4 regions of the Bacillus sp. Brlt_9 genome follow, and region 4 is predicted to be linked to each of the others. Evidence: riboswitches for the same ligand, from Rfam matches in the RefSeq annotation. Region 4 holds a riboswitch; each other region holds the start of a gene.

Region 1 (4,638 bases), on a different contig from region 4:
ACTACCTTATTTAGTTCGTCAAAAGCTGCTTGAATTCCAATATAAGCAGCCTTCACGTTACGCATATCTTGACTCGTCTCAACGAGTAATACATCTACTTCCCCATTCAATAATCCTCTTGCCTGCCGCGTATAGGCTTCAATTAATTCTTCAAATGTCACACCACCAGTAACACTAATCGCTTTCGTTGTCGGCCCCATCGCTCCCGCAACATATACTTCCTTCCCGCTTTCTTTGACCGCTTGCCCCGCTAAACGTGCTGCCTTCTCATTTAGTTCCTCATCTAAATGAGACAACTCATAATCACTTAATACAATATTTGTCGCCCCAAATGTATTTGTTTCAATAATATCCGCTCCAGCTTCAATATAAGCTTTATGAATCTTTAAAATGACATCAGGCCTTGTTTCTACTAAATATTCATTACAGCCTTCGTACTCTTCTCCTCCGAAATCTTCCGCCGTTAAGTCCTCTTGCTGGATCATCGTTCCCATTGCACCATCTAATACTAAGATGTTATTTTGTAATTTTTCTTCTATACATTTCATCAATTAATACCTTCTTTCACTTCTTGCTTTTCTCTCACATATTTAACAAGATGTTCTGTAATTTCATATTTTAGAAATGGTGTAATAAGATAAATGCCATTAAAATATTTCATCGCTGCATCGATCAATTCTTGTGAAATACGAATCCCTTCTTCAATTGCTGCTTCTTTCGTTTCATGTCCATCCATTCTCTCCCTTACTTCTTCAGGTAGCGTAATGCCTGGCACCTCAAAATGAAGAAAATCTGCATTCCGTTTACTTATTAGTGGCATAATCCCAATAAAAATAGGCTGTTCTAAATGCTTTGTCGCTTCATACACTTCTTCAATTAACGCGATATCGTAAATTGGCTGCGTTAAAAAATATTCCGCTCCAGCATCTATTTTCCGTTCCATTCGCTTAACTGCTGCTTTTAAATGTCTTACATGCGGATTAAACGCACCTCCCACTGAAAACCTTGTTGCCGGCCCTATTGATTTCCCTAAAATAGAGCGCCCATCGTTCATTTCTTTAATCATTTTAATGAGCTCAATAGAGGACAAATCATATACAGAAGTGGCACCTGGAAAATCACCGACGCGTGCTGGATCACCAGTTAAAGCTAACACTTCTTCCATGCCTAACGCTGATAAGCCTAGTAAATGAGATTGTAGTCCGATTACGTTATGATCTCTACACGTTAAGTGCGTCAATACCGGAATATCGTGCTTCGTTAATAATGCTCCCATTGCCATATTCGAGACGCGAGGCGATGCCAACGAATTATCTGCTAGAGTAATAGCATCTGCTCCAGCTCTTTTCAATGCTCTTGCTCCTTCAAAAAACCGCTGCGTATCTAATGTTTTCGGTGGATCTAATTCCACTACTACTGTCGTTTGTTTTTTTGCTTTCTCTGCCAAAGTGACATGAGCTTTCGAACGCTTTTCGTGTGTATGAACTACTTTCGGCCTTGGAATCGTATCCTTCTCTATTACAGGCGTAACATTTAGAACAGCACGTTTCATGCTTTCAATATGTTCTGGCGTAGTGCCACAACAACCACCCAATAAACGAATACCTTGCTCAATAAATTTCGGTGTCATCGCTTCAAAATAAGCCGGACTTCCCTCATATACGTAACGTCCCTCCACATAATTCGGGAGACCTGCATTTGGGTATGCTGATAAGTAACCATCTTTCGGGATCGATATCATTTTAAAAGCTTCTGTCATATGAAGCGGCCCTAGTTGGCAGTTCAATCCAACGACATTTGCCCCATAATCTAAAAGCTGTTTTAATATTTCATTTACATCATTTCCATTTTGAGTCGTACCTGCCTCATGTAACGCTAATTGAGCTACAATTGGAATATTTGTTTGTTTTCTTAACACCTGAACAGCATGAAGTAATTCAAACTCATCATAGAAAGTCTCTAATAGCAGGCCGTCCACCTGTTCTTCTAGTAATGCACTTGCCTGTTCCAGTAACATAAATTCTCTCTCCATATCAGTTGTCGTAACAGCTCCGATATGTTTCATACCACCAATTGTTCCTAAAATCGCATTTCTTTCTGTAACAGATGCTTTCGCCAGTTTTACTGCCGCTCTATTAATTTCAGTAACTTGATTTTCTAAGCCATACATACGTAATTTCGCTTCATTTGCTCCGTACGTATTTGTTTGAATTACATCTGCCCCAGCAGCTACATATTGCTTATGAATCGATATAATTAAATCTGGATCAGATATGTTCAATTCTTCAAAACTACTTTGTAAACCATGTGAATGTAATAACGTCCCAACCGCACCATCACCTATTACAATTCCTTTTGATAATAAATCTAGTAATTTCACCAATCTCCCTCATTTCTATCAATATAAAAACCCCCTCTTCACTTTGAAGAGGGGGACATAATCGATCCTCCTCTTATTATGCAAAACATTCGTTTTGCAGGTATTAGCACCGTTTCAAACATTTCGTTTGAAGGTTGCCGGGTTTCACAGGGCCTTTCCCTCCACCGCTCTCAATAAGAGTTTGTCTTTATTATTTTATTTATGTAGCTAAAAGGAAATGCGTTCCCCTTTTAACAATGTTTGTTAATTTTTTTATAAATTTAGCACGCACAAATACAAAAGTCAATGACACTTGCGGAAAAATAAAAATTATTTAAAATAAAGTTGCAATTCAATTATCTTTTGTTGTAAAGTTAAAAACATAATAAAATTTCATACGAACATTCTTATCTAGAGAGGTAGAGGGACTGGCCCTATGACGCCTCAGCAACCATTAACATTTGTTAATAAGGTGCTAATTCCAGCAAATTGTGAAAGATTTGACAGATGAGAAGAAGACTCTATTCAAACCGAAAGCCTTCTTCTTAGAAGGCTTTTTTTATTTTACATTCACTTAATTGTTCATTTAAAAAGGAGGAATTTTTACATGTCAACAATCGAAACAAAACTAGCACAAATTGGAAACAGGAGTGAAACTACAACAGGAACTGTTAATCCGCCTGTTTATTTCTCAACTGCTTATCGTCACGAAGGAATTGGTAAATCTACTGGCTTTGATTATTCACGAACTGGAAATCCAACTCGCGGTCTTTTAGAACAGGCAATCGCAGACTTAGAATACGGTGAACAAGGTTATGCCTGTAGCTCCGGAATGGCGGCTGTTCTCCTCGTCCTTTCGCTATTCCGTTCTGGAGATGAACTTATTGTATCTGAAGACTTATACGGCGGAACGTATCGATTATTTTCTGAGCATGAAAAAAAGTGGAACGTTCGATGTAGATACGTAAATACACAATCTATTAAACAAATTGAAAAAGCTATCACAACTGAAACGAAGGCTATTTTCATAGAAACTCCGACTAATCCATTAATGCAAGTTACTGATATTGCCGCTGTCGCAACTGTAGCGAAGAGGCATGGACTACTCCTTATTGTAGACAACACATTCTACACGCCGTATATACAGCAACCATTAACGGAAGGTGCCGACATCGTACTTCATAGTGCAACGAAATATTTAGGTGGACATAACGATGTACTAAGCGGACTTGTCGTTGCAAAAGGAAAGGAACTTTGTGAGGAAATCGCCCATTATCATAATGCATCCGGTGCGGTCTTAAGCCCATTTGACTCATGGCTATTAATTCGCGGTATGAAAACGTTAGCGCTTCGCATGAGACAACATGAAGAAAATGCGAAAGCTGTTGTTGCTTATTTAAACAATGAAGATGGTGTGACAGATGTATTTTATCCAGGAAGAGGCGGTATGATTTCATTTCGTCTTAAAGACGAATCTTGGGTTAATCCATTCTTACAATCTTTATCCTTAATTACATTTGCTGAAAGTCTTGGTGGTGTGGAAAGTTTAATGACCTATCCAGCAACGCAAACACATGCTGATATTCCTGAAGAAATCAGAACAGCAAACGGTGTGTGCAATCGTCTTCTTCGATTCTCCGTTGGCATTGAAAATAGTAACGATTTAATTCAAGACTTACAGCAATCCATTAAACTTGTAAAAGAAGGTGTAAGAATATGAGTTATTCTATAGATACACTCTTACTGCATAACCAATATAAACATGACCCGCAAACAGGAGCTGTTAACGTTCCCATCTATAATACATCAACATTCCACCAATTTGATGTAGATACGTTTGGAAAATATGACTATAGCCGCTCTGGTAATCCAACACGTGAAGCTCTTGAAGATATCATTGCTTTATTAGAAGGCGGAACAAAAGGGTTTGCGTTCGCGTCAGGAATTGCAGCAATTTCTACTGCATTCCTCCTCCTTTCACAAGGTGATCACGTACTCATTTCAGAAGACGTATACGGAGGAACTTATCGCATTATAACTGAAGTTCTCTCCCGTTACGGTGTTTCACATACATTTGTTGATATGACCAATTTAGAAGAAATAAAGCAAAACATTAAACCAAATACAAAACTCTTTTATGTGGAAACACCTTCTAATCCACTTTTAAAAGTAACCGATATTCGTGCTGTTTCTACACTTGCAAAATCTATTGACGCCCTTACTTTTGTTGATAATACATTTTTGACACCACTATTCCAGAAACCACTTGATCTTGGCGC
Region 2 (4,638 bases), on a different contig from region 4:
AATGGTTTGAGGCAAATGATGTAGCATATGAGATGATTCATATTGTTGAAAATCCACCATCAAAAGAAGATTTACGTAATTTACATGAAAAAAGTGAATTACCATTAAAAAAATTCTTTAATACAAGTGGAATGCGTTATCGTGAACTTGGTCTGAAAGATAAGTTAAAAGATGCAAGTGAAGACGAAATGTACGAGCTTTTAGCATCTGATGGCATGTTGATTAAACGTCCAATTGTAACAGATGGAACGAAGGTAACACTTGGTTTTAACGAAGAGCAGTTTGAAAGTGTGTGGAAAAAGTACCAATAAGGTATTTTTACATAATTAATACATTCACTGGAGGTACAGTCATGAGCATTCCAAATAATTTACGTTACTCTGAAGAACACGAATGGGTAAAAACTGAAGGTAATGAAGTTGTTATCGGTATTACTCACTTTGCACAAGGTGAGTTAGGCGATATCGTATTCGTTGAACTTCCAGAAGTAGGTGCAACAATCGAAGCTGACGAGCCATTCGGAAGCGTAGAATCTGTTAAAACAGTTTCTGAGTTATACGCACCTGTAAGTGGTAAAGTTGTAGCAGTAAACGAAGAATTAAGTGACCAACCAGAACTTGTTAACGAATCTCCATACGAGGGTGCATGGATGGTTAAAGTTGAACTTTCTGATGCAAGCCAAGTTGAGAAGTTATTAACTGCTGAAAAATATGCAGAAATGACAAACCAAGACTAATTATAGTCGACTAAAGGACAGCCTTTGTGCTGTCCTTTTTTATTTTGTGAAAAATAATGAACGTAGAATCATATACTAATTATCGTGTAGGAGAACGTTTTTTATTGTCTAGCTCCAGCGGCTAGATTGTTCGGTGGCTTCGCTTCTTCCTACAAGGCAAAAAGCGCCTTTACGTCAGAAGCTCCATCCCCCTCACAATCTGAACGAGCCGCTTGCGCTTTTCATTGTCCAGCTCCACCTCCTAGCCCTTCATGTCTAAGAACCTTCCGCACGAGAAGACAAAAAGCGTCTTCTGTGCGAAAGAACCTTAGCCAACAGGGCTAAGCAGTCGGTTCCGCTTTTCTTTATGATCCAGCTCCAGCGGCTAGATTGTTCGGTGGCTTCACTTCTTCCTGCAAGGCAAAAATCGCCTTTGCGTCAGAAGCTCCATCCCCCTCACAATCTAAACGAGCCGCTTGCGCTTTTCATTATGATCCAGCTCCAGCGGCTAGAACAGTCGGTCATTTCACTCCTTCACTTGAGGCAAAAGGCGCCTCTAGTTCAGGAGTTCCAATGCCCTCCTGTTCTAAACGAGCCGCTTGCGCTTTTCTTTTGCAAAAATAAACAGGAAACAACATGAAAATAACGAATATACTATATACTAAGTTAAAGGTTGTATAGTATATGGTGATCGGGTGATGACATATGATTTATGTGGAAAAAGTCATTATTGTAGAAGGTACATCAGATAGAAGAAAGATTGAATCTATTATTCGGGAACCGGTGGAAATTGTTTGTACAAATGGTACAATTGGTTTGTCGAAAATGGATGAGCTCGTTGATCAGTTTTTTGATAAGGAAGTGTATGTGCTAGTGGATGCTGATGATGCTGGAGAAAAGTTAAGGAAACAATTTCGCAAAGAATTCCCGCAAGCAGAGCATATTTATATTGATCGCTCGTACCGAGAAGTGGCAACTGCGCCATCTTCACACTTAGCAAATGTATTATGGGGAGCTGACATTGACGTTTATACAGAATATTTACGGTAAGGAATGATAGAAGTGATTGACTGGACAGGAGCCGAAGCAACAGCCCTAATAGAGAACGAAGAAAAAACAGTGTTATATGTATATACTCCAATGTGTGGAACATGCCAATTAGCAAAAAAGATGTTAACTGTCGTTGAGATGACAATTGAAGATTTGAAAATTGGAATGTTAGATTTAAATTATGCTCCGCATTTAGCGAAAGAGTATGGAATCGAAAGTGTACCGTGTTTACTTGTTTTTGAAAATGGGACACTCATGAAGAAGATATATGCATTTCATTCGGTTGAATATTTATATACGGAATTAAAGTAGGCGGCAAAGTTTTTGCCGCCTCGACATATTTCTCGGGAAATATGTCGAGAGGCAGGGTGGTTACAGTATTTGTCGAGCGAAAATAACAGGATTGCTCTTTAGTGAGAGGGAATGGTATGTGTAATAGAAAGTGATATGAAGGATGTGATTTAGGGTGAAATTATATTCTTTGCTGCAATCATTTGTAAATTATGCTAATGGTCAATATCATTTAGAGCCGCTTTTAAGACAAGGAGAAAAAACTGTTAATTTCCGCTTTGGAGATGAGAGTTGTTCGTTACAAATTTCAAGAGATTATATAGAGTTGCTACATGAGGAAAGAGGCACGGAGCAAATCGTTTGTGTAGATGAAGAAGATGTAAAACAATTGGTGAACGGAAATGTACGATTGCAAATGTTAATGAACGATGGGCGTGTACAATATTCGGGAACGTATCGAACGATGCTGTTAGTTGAATCGATGTTTCATATATGTAAACCGATGTCAGTAGGCGCTTAAAATTCTGAAGTTTCATTTTTTGCGAAAATTTCTGTTGACATGGTGTGTGGATGTTGATACAATTCAATTCATAAAATATAGACAATTTCATAAATTACAAATCAGACGAAAATGTAATCTGATTTCTCTTATCAAGAGAGGTGGAGGGACTGTGCCCTGTGAAGCCCGGCAACCGTCAACTTATGTTGAAATGGTGCCAATTCCTGCAAAGCAAATGCTTTGAGAGATGAGAGAGAGGGATAATGTTGTTATATACGCACATAAACCTTTCTGCTTCTCTAGAGCAGAAAGGTTTTTTTATTGTTTGAATGTGGAGGACATTCAAATAATAAAAGTAGTGATAACGGTGGACTACACGCATTAAACATAAAAAATTGCGGAGTCGATCCAAACAAAAAGGGGTGAACATCATGATCTTATTAGAAAATGTAAAGAAAATATATAAAGCAAAAAGCGGTGATGTCACTGCTGTAGATAATGCCAATTTAAAAATAGACAAAGGCGAAATATTTGGTGTTATCGGATATAGTGGCGCTGGGAAAAGTTCGTTAATCAGATTATTCAATCAGCTAGAGAAACCAACTTCTGGTCAAATTACAATTGCAAATCGCGTGATTTCAGCAATTACAGGAAGTGAACTTCGTAAGGCAAGGCAAGAAATCGGAATGATTTTTCAACACTTCAACTTACTTTGGTCACGAACTGTACGAGAAAATATCGAGTTCCCACTTGAGATTGCAGGTGTTGATAAGGCGAAGAGAAGAAAACGTGTGGATGAGTTAATTCATCTTGTTGGATTAGAGGGAAGAGGAGACGCGTATCCTTCTCAGCTGAGCGGAGGACAAAAGCAACGCGTCGGTATTGCAAGAGCATTAGCTAACAATCCACAAGTGCTTTTATGTGATGAAGCAACATCAGCTCTTGATCCAGAAACGACAGATCAAATTTTAGATTTATTATTAGATATTAATAAGCGTCTCGGTTTAACAATTGTACTTATTACACATGAGATGCACGTCATTCGAAAGATTTGTAATCGAGTAGCGGTAATGGAGAAAGGAAAGATTGTAGAAACGGGTCCAGTACTTGATGTATTTCGCAATCCGCAGAAAGACATTACGAAACGATTTGTACAGCAGTTAACGGATTCTGAAGATACAAATGAAACGATTGAAAGTTTAATTGAAAAGTATCCAGATGGTAAAGTCGTTCGTTTGCAGTTTATCGGTGAGGCTGTAGAAAGACCAGTGCTTCAAAGATTAATGCAACGCAGTGATATAGAAGTTAGTATTTTGCAAGGAAATATCGCACAAACGAATAACGGCTCTTACGGTAGTTTAGTCGTTCATTTAAATGGTGAGGAGACAGCGATTCAGCAAGCAATAGAGGGAATACATCAAGATCAAGTAGAGCTGGAGGTGATTGCACATGGATAAGTTACTCACAAATGTTGATTGGAATCAAATGTTAGAAGCAACTGGTGAAACGTTATATATGACGGCAATCGCAGCTCTTGCCACATTTGTTTTAGGACTAATTTTAGGATTGTTACTTTTCATGACGGCGAAAGATAATTTATGGGAAAACAAAACGGTTAATACAGCGATTGGAGCGTTCGTAAACATTTTCCGTTCGATACCGTTCATCATTTTAATTATTTTATTAATCCCATTCACAAAGATCTTGCTTGGAACAATTCTTGGAGCAAGTGCAGCACTTCCGGCTTTAATTATTGGAGCGGCACCATTTTATGCAAGAATGGTTGAAATTGCACTTCGTGAAATTGATAAAGGTGTAATCGAAGCTTCAAAAGCGATGGGAGCAAAAACAAGCACAATTATTTTGAAAGTGTTAATTCCAGAATCATTACCAGCGTTAGTATCTGGTATTACGGTTACGACAATTGCTTTAGTAGGCTATACAGCGATGGCGGGAGTTGTTGGTGCTGGTGGCCTTGGCACACTTGCCTATTTAGAAGGATTCCAACGAGGAAATAACGATGTAACAATCGTTGCGACAATTTGTGTATTACTAGTTGTATTTTTCATTCAGTGGATTGGTG
Region 3 (4,638 bases), on a different contig from region 4:
CTTCTTCACCTAGTAATTCTAGTTCTTCCGCTACGATGTCGTTATATGTTTTTGTTACGAGTAATTCATCGATCTCATTTTGGAATTGATGGATTTTTACTTTCGTACCTGTTGCTAGCGCTGCCCCTTGTGCGATGTTTTTCACTTTCTCTGTTACTTCCGCACATCTTTTTCGCGTTGCTGCACGAATGAAGAACCTTGCTGCGGCGTAGTCAGGAATAATATTAGGTGCTTTTCCTCCTTCTGTAATAACGCCATGAATCTTCACATCTGACGGAAGTTGTTGACGAAGTGCATTAATACTGTTATAAAGCTGAATAACCGCATCTAATGCGTTAATCCCTTCTTCAGGTGAAGCTGCAGCATGAGCTGTTTTTCCGTAAAAATGAAAATCAAGTGGATCGACTGCTAATGACGGACTCGTTGTCGCTGTTTTTCCGCTCGGATGAATCATAAGCGCCGCATCAATATTTTTAAATAAGCCTGCCTTTACATAACTCGATTTTGCGCTACCGTTCGGTCCTCCTTCTTCAGCTGGTGTTCCGAACACGACAACTTCCCCGCCAATTTCTTCAAGCGTTTCTGATAATGCAATTGCTGCTGCAACACTAATGGTGCCAATTAAATTGTGACCACACGCATGACCTAGTCCTGGCAAAGCGTCATACTCCGCTAAAAATGCGATTGCTGGTCCTTGTTTCCCTGAACTTTTCCGCGCGATAAATCCCGTTTCATGTCCAGCTATATTGTGCTGCAACTGAAATCCTGCACTACCTAGTAATAAACTTAGTGTTCTAGATGCATAAAACTCTTGGTTACCAATCTCCGGATTCGCATGAATATCATGACTTGTTTCTATGTACTTTTCCTTATTTCTTTCGATACTCTCTTCAATTGTTTTTCTTTGTGACGCTACTCCTGTCGCTCCCATTTTTCTTCCTCCTTTTATTTTCACGTAAAAAAGCCTCTTTCTAAAAGATAGAAAGAGGCTTCTGTATATACAGTCAAAATGAGCTTCTTTCTTATCTTTCAAGTTACCTTGCTGGAATTGGCACAGTATTCATAACGAATCCGCTGCCGAGGTATCATAGGGCCAGTCCCTCCACCTCTCGTGATAAGAATTTTCATAAAATTATATTAAATTACATTCATTCTAAGTTCATTCCAGGTAAAAGTCAAGGAATTCCTATCCGAATTTACCGAATATCTAAAAATCCTTTTAATACACCAATTGTTTCTGGTGCTTGCAGTCTTGCACATACGTACGGAAATTCCGTACTACCTTCAAACATCATTTGAGATGTGAGCGGTGCGCCTGCCCAGAAGATTTCATCATCGATTACGATAAATGGGAATGCTTTGTTTTGTCTTTGTAACTTTACATTTTTTAATGGAACTGGTCCATCACTATACACTGTTATTTGCGCATTTTTACGCATTAACGCTTGCCATACTCGTTTATCCACTTGTTTTGTACTTGGAAGTGAAATGATAATTTTTCGTTTTGCGGCTAAAATATCTTTCAATAACCCTTTCGGCTCTTCAAGATTCATTTCCATATACCAGCGTAAACGTTTCGAAATTTTTCGCTCCCACAATTGTCTTGATGTCGTGCGATCATACACATCTCCGTGACGTTCTATATGAGCTGTTAATTGTGATAACGCTTGTTTTCTCGATAAGTTTTTACGCATATAATGGCAATCTGATAATTGAATGAACTTTCCTCTCGCTCTCGTTACCGCTACATTGACGAGGCGATGATTTTTATGGTCAAAGAATAACACGCCAGGACGTTCTTGCGGATAACTATCCACTGTATCAAAAATCATCATATCTCTTTCAGAACCTTGAAACTTATGAACTGTTGCCGCTAAAACAGGTATGTGACGATACTTCGTTTTCTGCAACATTTCTCTAATACATGTTGATAAAAAGCGGGATTGGGCTCTGTAAGGTGTAACAATACCGATCGATTGAACACCGTCTAGCAGTCCGATTAACATCATTTGCATCGCTACTAAACCAGACATAATGTTAAAACGAGAACCAGATGCAGCGTCTTTTAACGAAAAGGCGCCCATTAAGCTCGTATCGAATAAAACACTCGCTTCATTTGCAAACGGCTGCAATTGCGCAATTTCCTTACGCTCTGAAACAGACGGATGGTCGTATACTCTATTTTTATAAATAAACGAATTCGTAAACTTAGATATATCCGCATGCATACGTCTTTGTTCCTGCAGCATAAAGAGGTTCGGATGCGCTTCTGATTTATTAACAGACTCAACAATTCCGGCATGATAAAACATATCTTCCCCGAGCCACTTTCGAACGAGTTCATGGTTCGCCATCGCAATTGGAGGTAACTGTAAGAAATCACCACAAACGACAATGCGTTTTCCAAGTGAAGCAGCTAATGCAATTTGTGGAACATATGCCATACTCACTTCATCTACGACAACTAAATCAAATGTACGCTCATAAATAAGTGAATCAATCGCACATTTCGATAAAGTTGCGCCGATTACTTTCGCATTTTCAATGTATTCTTTTTCTACTTCTTTAATTTTCGCTTTTTGCTTTCGAAGATCACTTTCAATCTCTTGTATACGCTTCTTATCAGCAGATGTTGCTTTATACGATAAAATCTTTTCACGAAGATCTTGTCGTGTCTCTTCTAAATAGAGTCTTTCTTCTCCCCAAGATCCGTTCGTCGTTTCAACTAACTTCGACGCAAGTAGCGTTTCATGATTTCTTATATGTTCATGTTGACTATAACCGTAACGAACAATTTCGCCAGGCGTCCATTTCTTTTTCTTTTCAATTTGCTTCGTTACTTCACTCATTAATACGTCCACTGCTGCGTTACTATGAGCTAACACAAGTACCGATTTTCCTTTTTGATAATGAGCCGAAATAATATGTGATAAATTGTAAGACTTCCCTGTTCCAGGTGGCCCCCACACGTACGTTGTCGGGTTGTAAAACGAACGATACGCCAATTCATTTTTCGGATTTTTCATCTTCTCAATATGTTTCGGACTGCTCGTCCCATCAACAAGACGCTTTATACGATTACGTTTTAACTTATCTTTATGTGCCTCTTTTAATCGCTCTTGTAACTGTTCTAACAATTGCCACGGTTCACTGTATAAAACAGCTTCTCGTATTTCACCTTGTATATAGTCATTTAATTTCAGTTCTATTTCTAATCCATGTACAGATAATACTTCCCCTGTCGCTTCCTCACCATCGAACTCAATTCGAATTGGTGAACCTTCAGGTAAGCTTACTTCCGAAATAAGTTGAAATACGTATACTGTACTTTCATAATCTGTATATAAAAAACGACCGTTCATGATAGAAATTTTACTACCACCTATCGTTTTCCAATGTTTAATTTCATACGCTAATGCATAATGCCACTCTTTCATCGTTTCCGATAATGAAGGAGTTTGAGTAGGTGTATTCATCGTATAATCTCCTTCCTTCTCCCCAAACATACTTTCTCACTATACCATATAACACGCTAAAATTTGTAAGGTTTTTATCTTGCTTATTTTCTTAATTTTCAATAACATATTGTATATAATTTTCAGAAAGAAGGAATCTACATGCCTGTTAGAAGAATCGAACACGTTGGACTTATGGTTGCAAACTTAGAAACATCTATTTCATTTTATGAAGAAGTGGTTGGCTTACAGCTTATTAAACGAATGGGACATCCAAACCCAGACTTAAAACTCGCTTTTTTAGGTGTAGAAGAATCGAAGGAAACGATACTGGAACTCATTGAAGGTTACAACTCCTCTCTTCCGGCAGAAGGAAAAGTACATCACATTTGCTTTAAAGTAGATTCATTAAAAGAAGAAATCGAAAGACTCAAGAAACACGGCGTAACATTTTTACTAGGAGAAGAAATCGAAACATTACCGGATGGAACAAGTTACATATTCTTCGCTGGTCCTGATGGGGAATGGATTGAGTTTTTTGAGACGGAGAGATAGAAAAAAGGAGCCTGAATTTTGACTCCTTTTTTCGCAAGTACAACACACTCTGAAAATTCATCTAGATTAAGAAGCAATCATTTTGCGAGGAGTAAAAAATAATGAATACAGTCTATATTTTGCTGTTTTGGGTACTTATACTATTTCCCATCCTTTATGTAATCAAGATAAAACATTGGAATATAAAAGTAGTTGCTGTTTTTATTGGACGTATCCTATTAAGTATTATCTTTTTCATAAACGGAATGATTTTAGGACTGCAACGAAATTGGGTAGAGCCTCCCTATGAAGAAGAATTGGGTTTCTTTATAAAGTCTTTGCAACATGGGAAAGCTGAAGCACTTATAGAAGTATTACTTCTAATTATTATCATTACTTTGGATTTAGCAGTCATATTTTATTATAGAAATAAAAAGAAATAGGATATTCTCTCCTATTTCTTTTCTTAATGTTATAAAAATCTTTCAAATAGCTCTAACTTGCACAATGCTTCCCGTTAATATAATACGCTGATTCTGTGAAAACCGTAAATACAACCTCTACTTCTGGAAGTCCAAAATCCATTACATATGTAGTAATGGCCTTGGCAAATCGATCACGAATTTCCTGTCCACGCTCAAACCATTTC
Region 4 (4,638 bases):
ATTGTTTTAGCAATGCCACCTTCTGCACATGAAGAATTATTAGCAGAATTATCTCCGTTACTATCGAATCAACTTGTCGTAACGGTAGCTGCTGGCATTGGACCATCTTATTTAGAAGAAAGACTTCCCGGGGGAACGCCTGTTGCTTGGATTATGCCAAATACAGCTGCTGAAATTGGAAAGTCTATCTCCTTATATACAATGGGACAATCAGTAAATGAGATGCATCAAGAAACCCTGCAACTGCTTTTAAAAGGCATTGGTACTTCGCAACTTTGCACTGAGGAAGAAGTTCATCAGCTTACTGCCGTTACTGGAAGTGCACCAGCTTTCCTTTATTACTTTGCTGAAAGCTTAATTGAAGCAACAAAAAATTATGGAATCGATGAAGCAACTGCCAAACACCTTGTCATTCAAATGATTTCTGGCTCTGCTTCTATGCTTGAACAAACGCAAGATCCAGCTAACCTCCGAAAACAAGTAACAACACCAGGTGGTTCCACGGCTGAGGGTCTCAAAGCTTTATATGAATATAATTTTTCAGAGGGAATTCAAAAAGCAGTAGAAGCAACAAACAAAAAAGCTAGGGGGAAATAATATGAATTTAACAAGTTTAAAAGACTATACAACATTACATAACGGTGTAAAAATGCCTTGGTTCGGTTTAGGTGTTTTTAAAGTAGAAGATGGTTCAGAAGTAGTTGAATCTGTAAAAGCAGCAATTAAAAATGGCTACCGCAGCATTGATACTGCAGCAATTTATCAAAACGAAGAAGGCGTTGGACAAGCAATCCGTGAATCAGGTGTTTCACGTGAAGAATTATTTATTACATCAAAAGTATGGAATAGCGATCAAGGGTATGAAACAACACTTCAAGCATTTGAAACTACACTAGAAAAACTAGGTCTAGAATATTTAGACTTATATTTAGTACATTGGCCTGTAAAAGGGAAATATACTGAATCATGGAAAGCGTTAGAAAAGCTTTATAAAGACGGCCGTGTTCGTGCTATCGGTGTGAGTAATTTCCACATTCACCACTTACAAGACGTATTTGAAATGGCTGAAATTAAGCCAATGGTCAACCAAGTGGAATACCACCCACGTTTAGCACAAGAAGAGCTACACGCTTTCTGTAAAGAACATAACATCCAGCTTGAAGCTTGGTCACCATTAATGCAAGGCCAACTGCTAGACAACCAAACATTACAAGACATTGCAACAAAATATAATAAATCAACTGCACAAATTATTTTACGCTGGGATCTACAAAACGAAGTTGTAACAATCCCTAAATCTATTAAAGAACATCGCATTATTGAAAATGCAAATATATTCGATTTTGAATTAAGTGCGGATGACATGAAAGCAATTCAAGCTCTAAATGAAGATCGTCGCGTTGGTCCAGATCCAGATAACTTTAACTTCTAATAGAAGAACCACTGCCATATGCAGTGGTTTTTTTTGTTAAAAAAACTGAAAATTTAAACTATGTTTCATTTGGTTGACACTTCATTATCCAAGGTGTAAGATTTTGAATTATCAAAGAAACACAAAAATTAATAAAGTTTATTCGTTTACTCATTGTATCAAGAGAGGTGGAGGGACTGGCCCTTTGAAACCTCGGCAACAGGTTCATTTTGAATACTGTGCCACTTCCTGCAAGCTTTATGCTTGAAAGATAGAATGAGGGACTTCGTTTATATACGGGTGCATAACTTGTACGTAAAAATCCCTCTTTCTCAATATGAAAAGAGGGATTTTTTATTTTTCATTTCCCTCATCATCATCCAAACTTAATTATTTAGGAGGAAAATCAAATGAAAAAGAAGTTTGTACCCGGTATTGCATCAGTTGTAGGAGTAAGTATTTTATTAACTGGTTGCGGTAGTTATAAAAACGAAGCAAGCGGAGCAAATGCAAAAGACGAGGCGCCTAGTAAGCAGGTTTTAAACTTATCTTCACCTACTGAAATACGAACAATGGATACAGCTCGTGCTACAGATACTGATTCTGGTCAAGTAATGAGAAACGTATTTGAAGGTTTGTATAATCTTGGTGAAGGTAATAAACCTGTCCCTGGTGTTGCAAAATCTCATGAAGTAAGTGGTGATAAGACGAAATACACATTCCACCTGCGAGATTCAAAATGGTCAAACGGCACTCCTGTTACAGCGAAAGACTTTGTCTTCGCTTGGCAAAGAGCTGTTGATCCAGCAACAGCCTCTGAATATGCATTTCTATTCTTTGATATTAAAAATGCATCAAAAATTAACAACAAAGAACTTCCAGCCGATCAACTTGGTGTAAAAGCAATTGATGACCATACGTTTGAGGTAGAATTAGAACGCCCTGTTCCGTACTTTATTAGCTTAACAGCATTTCCAACATTTCTACCAATTAACGAGGAATTCTTTAAAGCACAAGGTGATAAGTACGCTTTAGAAGACAATACAATCTTGTACAACGGAGCTTTTACACTAAGCGATTGGAAGCACGAGCAAAGCTTTAAATTCAAGAAAAATCCTACCTATTGGGATAAAGATACTGTCAAACTGGAAGAAATCAATTTTAACGTCGTAAAAGAAAAATCTACAGAAGTAAATTTATTCGAGTCAAAACAATTAGACCGTATCAAACTAACATCTGACTTCGTTGATAAATATAAAAAAGATACCAACTTTAAAGAACGGCCGAACGTAGGGGTACAGTTTCTACGTATGAATCAACAAAACAAAGTACTTCAAAACGTTTCTGCCCGCCAAGCAATCGATCAAACAATCGATCGAAAATCCTTTGTAAATACGTTATTAAATGACGGCTCTACACCAACCTCTAGTCTCGTGCCGAAAAACTTCGCAAAAGGACCTGACGGAACAGACTTCCGTACTGCAAACGGTGATTTAACAAAGGTTGATACAAAATCTGCACAAGAATTATGGAAAAAGGCGAAACAAGAACTTGGATCTGAAAAAATAACGTTAGAACTATTAACAAGTGACGGTGACCTTGAGAAGAAAACTGGTGAATTCTTAAAAGGACAACTAGAAAAGAATTTAGACGGCTTAACAGTAAAAATAAAGCCACAACCACGTAAACAACAAGTTTCACTTTTATTAAAAGGTGACTACGAAATTGGAATTGACGGCTGGAGCCCTGACTTTGCGGATCCAATTACATTCCTTGAACTATTTACAACAAATAACCCTTACAACTTAGATCATTACTCTAATAAGGAGTTCGATGAAACAATAGCGAAAGTGAAAACAACTTTAGCTGGTGATGAAAAAGCTCGCTGGGAAGCATTACTAACATCCGAGAAAATATTATTTAAAGACTCTGTTATCGCTCCTCTTTACCAAAAAGGCGAATCGTATCTAGAACGTTCTTATGTGAAAGGAATTGTGCAAGTAGACTTTGCAGGGCAATTAAACTTCAAGTGGGCACAAATTAAAAAATAAAAGGCAAGCTGAATTGAAGTTTTTCTATCTACAGCAATTATTTTATTGAAAAAATGTATTAAAAGCGGATTCTCAATAAGAGGAAATCCGCTTTTTTAATATATTATTTTAAAAAATTAATACTCAATTTTTATTATTGACATATAGTTCTTTCCAGTGTTAATATTCTAAATAATCAAAGAAACGAAATATTTCACCATCAAAATATAACGTCTACTACGTTGAAACATATAACGATAGATTATAGTTCAACATGTATATACATATAGAACACATGATTACCTACATACACATATCTATAATAGGTTTTCTCTTCTTCTATAGTTACACTTCAAGACATGGACATTATGACGTTACGAACAACACATTTAGGGAGGAACGAACAATGAAGAAAAAAGTTGTACCTGTTGTTGCATCTGTTTTAGGGGCAAGTCTATTACTAACTGCTTGCGGGGGAAATAAAGATCATGCAAGCGGAGCGAAAGCAAATGATAAAGCACCTGATAAACAGGCAATTAACTTATCATTCGCTTCAGAAATTCCAACAATGGATGTTGCAAAAGCAACGGATGGGGAATCCATGAGCGTAATGCGCAATGTTTTTGAAGGTTTATATGCAATGGGAGAAGATAACAAACCAATTCCTGGTGTCGCTGAGTCCGTTGACGTTAGTCCCGATAAAACAAAATATACATTCCACCTGCGTGATTCAAAATGGTCAAACGGTACTCCTGTTACAGCAAAGGACTTCGTCTTCGCTTGGCAACGTGCCGTAAACCCTGATACAGCAGCTGAATACGCATTCTTATTCTTCGATATAAAAAATGCGAAACAAATAAACCAAAAACAATTACCGGTTGATCAATTAGGTATTAAAGCTGTTGATGACAAAACTTTAGAAGTACAACTAGACCGTCCTGTTCCCTACTTCTTAAGCTTAACTACATTCTCAACATTCTTACCAATTAATGAAGATTACTTAAAGTCTCAAGGCGATAAATACGGTTTAGAAACAAATCATTTAATTTACAACGGTGCTTTCACATTAGATAACTGGAAACATGAGCAAAGCTTCCAATTGAAGAAAAACCCTAACTATTGGGATGCTAAAACTGTAAAATTAGAAGAAATCAACTTCAATGTCGTTAAAGATAAGTCTACAGAAGTTAACTTATA

Evidence for each region. A riboswitch is a leader RNA that binds a small molecule or an ion and turns the genes downstream of it on or off. The one in region 4 is predicted to bind S-adenosylmethionine.
Region 1: another riboswitch for S-adenosylmethionine. It lies ahead of VF726_RS09310 (bifunctional homocysteine S-methyltransferase/methylenetetrahydrofolate reductase); the one in region 4 lies ahead of VF726_RS28980 (peptide ABC transporter substrate-binding protein).
Region 2: another riboswitch for S-adenosylmethionine. It lies ahead of VF726_RS30485 (methionine ABC transporter ATP-binding protein); the one in region 4 lies ahead of VF726_RS28980 (peptide ABC transporter substrate-binding protein).
Region 3: another riboswitch for S-adenosylmethionine. It lies ahead of VF726_RS17500 (M20 family metallopeptidase); the one in region 4 lies ahead of VF726_RS28980 (peptide ABC transporter substrate-binding protein).

What each region holds. Positions count from the first base shown of each region.
Region 1 covers NZ_JAYJLO010000002.1:594,044-598,681, reverse strand. Annotated here, with positions in the region: gene metH (methionine synthase) at 1-548, opposite strand, end outside; gene VF726_RS09310 (bifunctional homocysteine S-methyltransferase/methylenetetrahydrofolate reductase) at 548-2,380, opposite strand; SAM riboswitch class I at 2,451-2,560, opposite strand; SAM riboswitch class I at 2,764-2,873, shown strand; gene metI (cystathionine gamma-synthase/O-acetylhomoserine thiolyase) at 2,967-4,079, shown strand; gene metC (cystathionine beta-lyase) at 4,076-4,638, shown strand, end outside.
Region 2 covers NZ_JAYJLO010000019.1:18,097-22,734, reverse strand. Annotated here, with positions in the region: gene VF726_RS30510 (arsenate reductase family protein) at 1-311, shown strand, start outside; gene gcvH (glycine cleavage system protein GcvH) at 353-736, shown strand; gene VF726_RS30500 (toprim domain-containing protein) at 1,421-1,765, shown strand; gene VF726_RS30495 (thioredoxin family protein) at 1,769-2,077, shown strand; gene VF726_RS30490 (hypothetical protein) at 2,232-2,576, shown strand; SAM riboswitch class I at 2,702-2,809, shown strand; gene VF726_RS30485 (methionine ABC transporter ATP-binding protein) at 2,987-4,012, shown strand; gene VF726_RS30480 (methionine ABC transporter permease) at 4,005-4,638, shown strand, end outside.
Region 3 covers NZ_JAYJLO010000004.1:194,756-199,393, forward strand. Annotated here, with positions in the region: gene VF726_RS17500 (M20 family metallopeptidase) at 1-931, opposite strand, end outside; SAM riboswitch class I at 1,020-1,121, opposite strand; gene VF726_RS17505 (AAA domain-containing protein) at 1,197-3,506, opposite strand; gene VF726_RS17510 (VOC family protein) at 3,618-4,010, shown strand; gene VF726_RS17515 (hypothetical protein) at 4,109-4,432, shown strand; gene VF726_RS17520 (DUF1904 family protein) at 4,485-4,638, opposite strand, start outside.
Region 4 covers NZ_JAYJLO010000014.1:34,443-39,080, reverse strand. Annotated here, with positions in the region: gene proC (pyrroline-5-carboxylate reductase) at 1-597, shown strand, start outside; gene VF726_RS28985 (aldo/keto reductase) at 599-1,432, shown strand; SAM riboswitch class I at 1,585-1,689, shown strand; gene VF726_RS28980 (peptide ABC transporter substrate-binding protein) at 1,822-3,462, shown strand; gene VF726_RS28975 (ABC transporter substrate-binding protein) at 3,848-4,638, shown strand, end outside.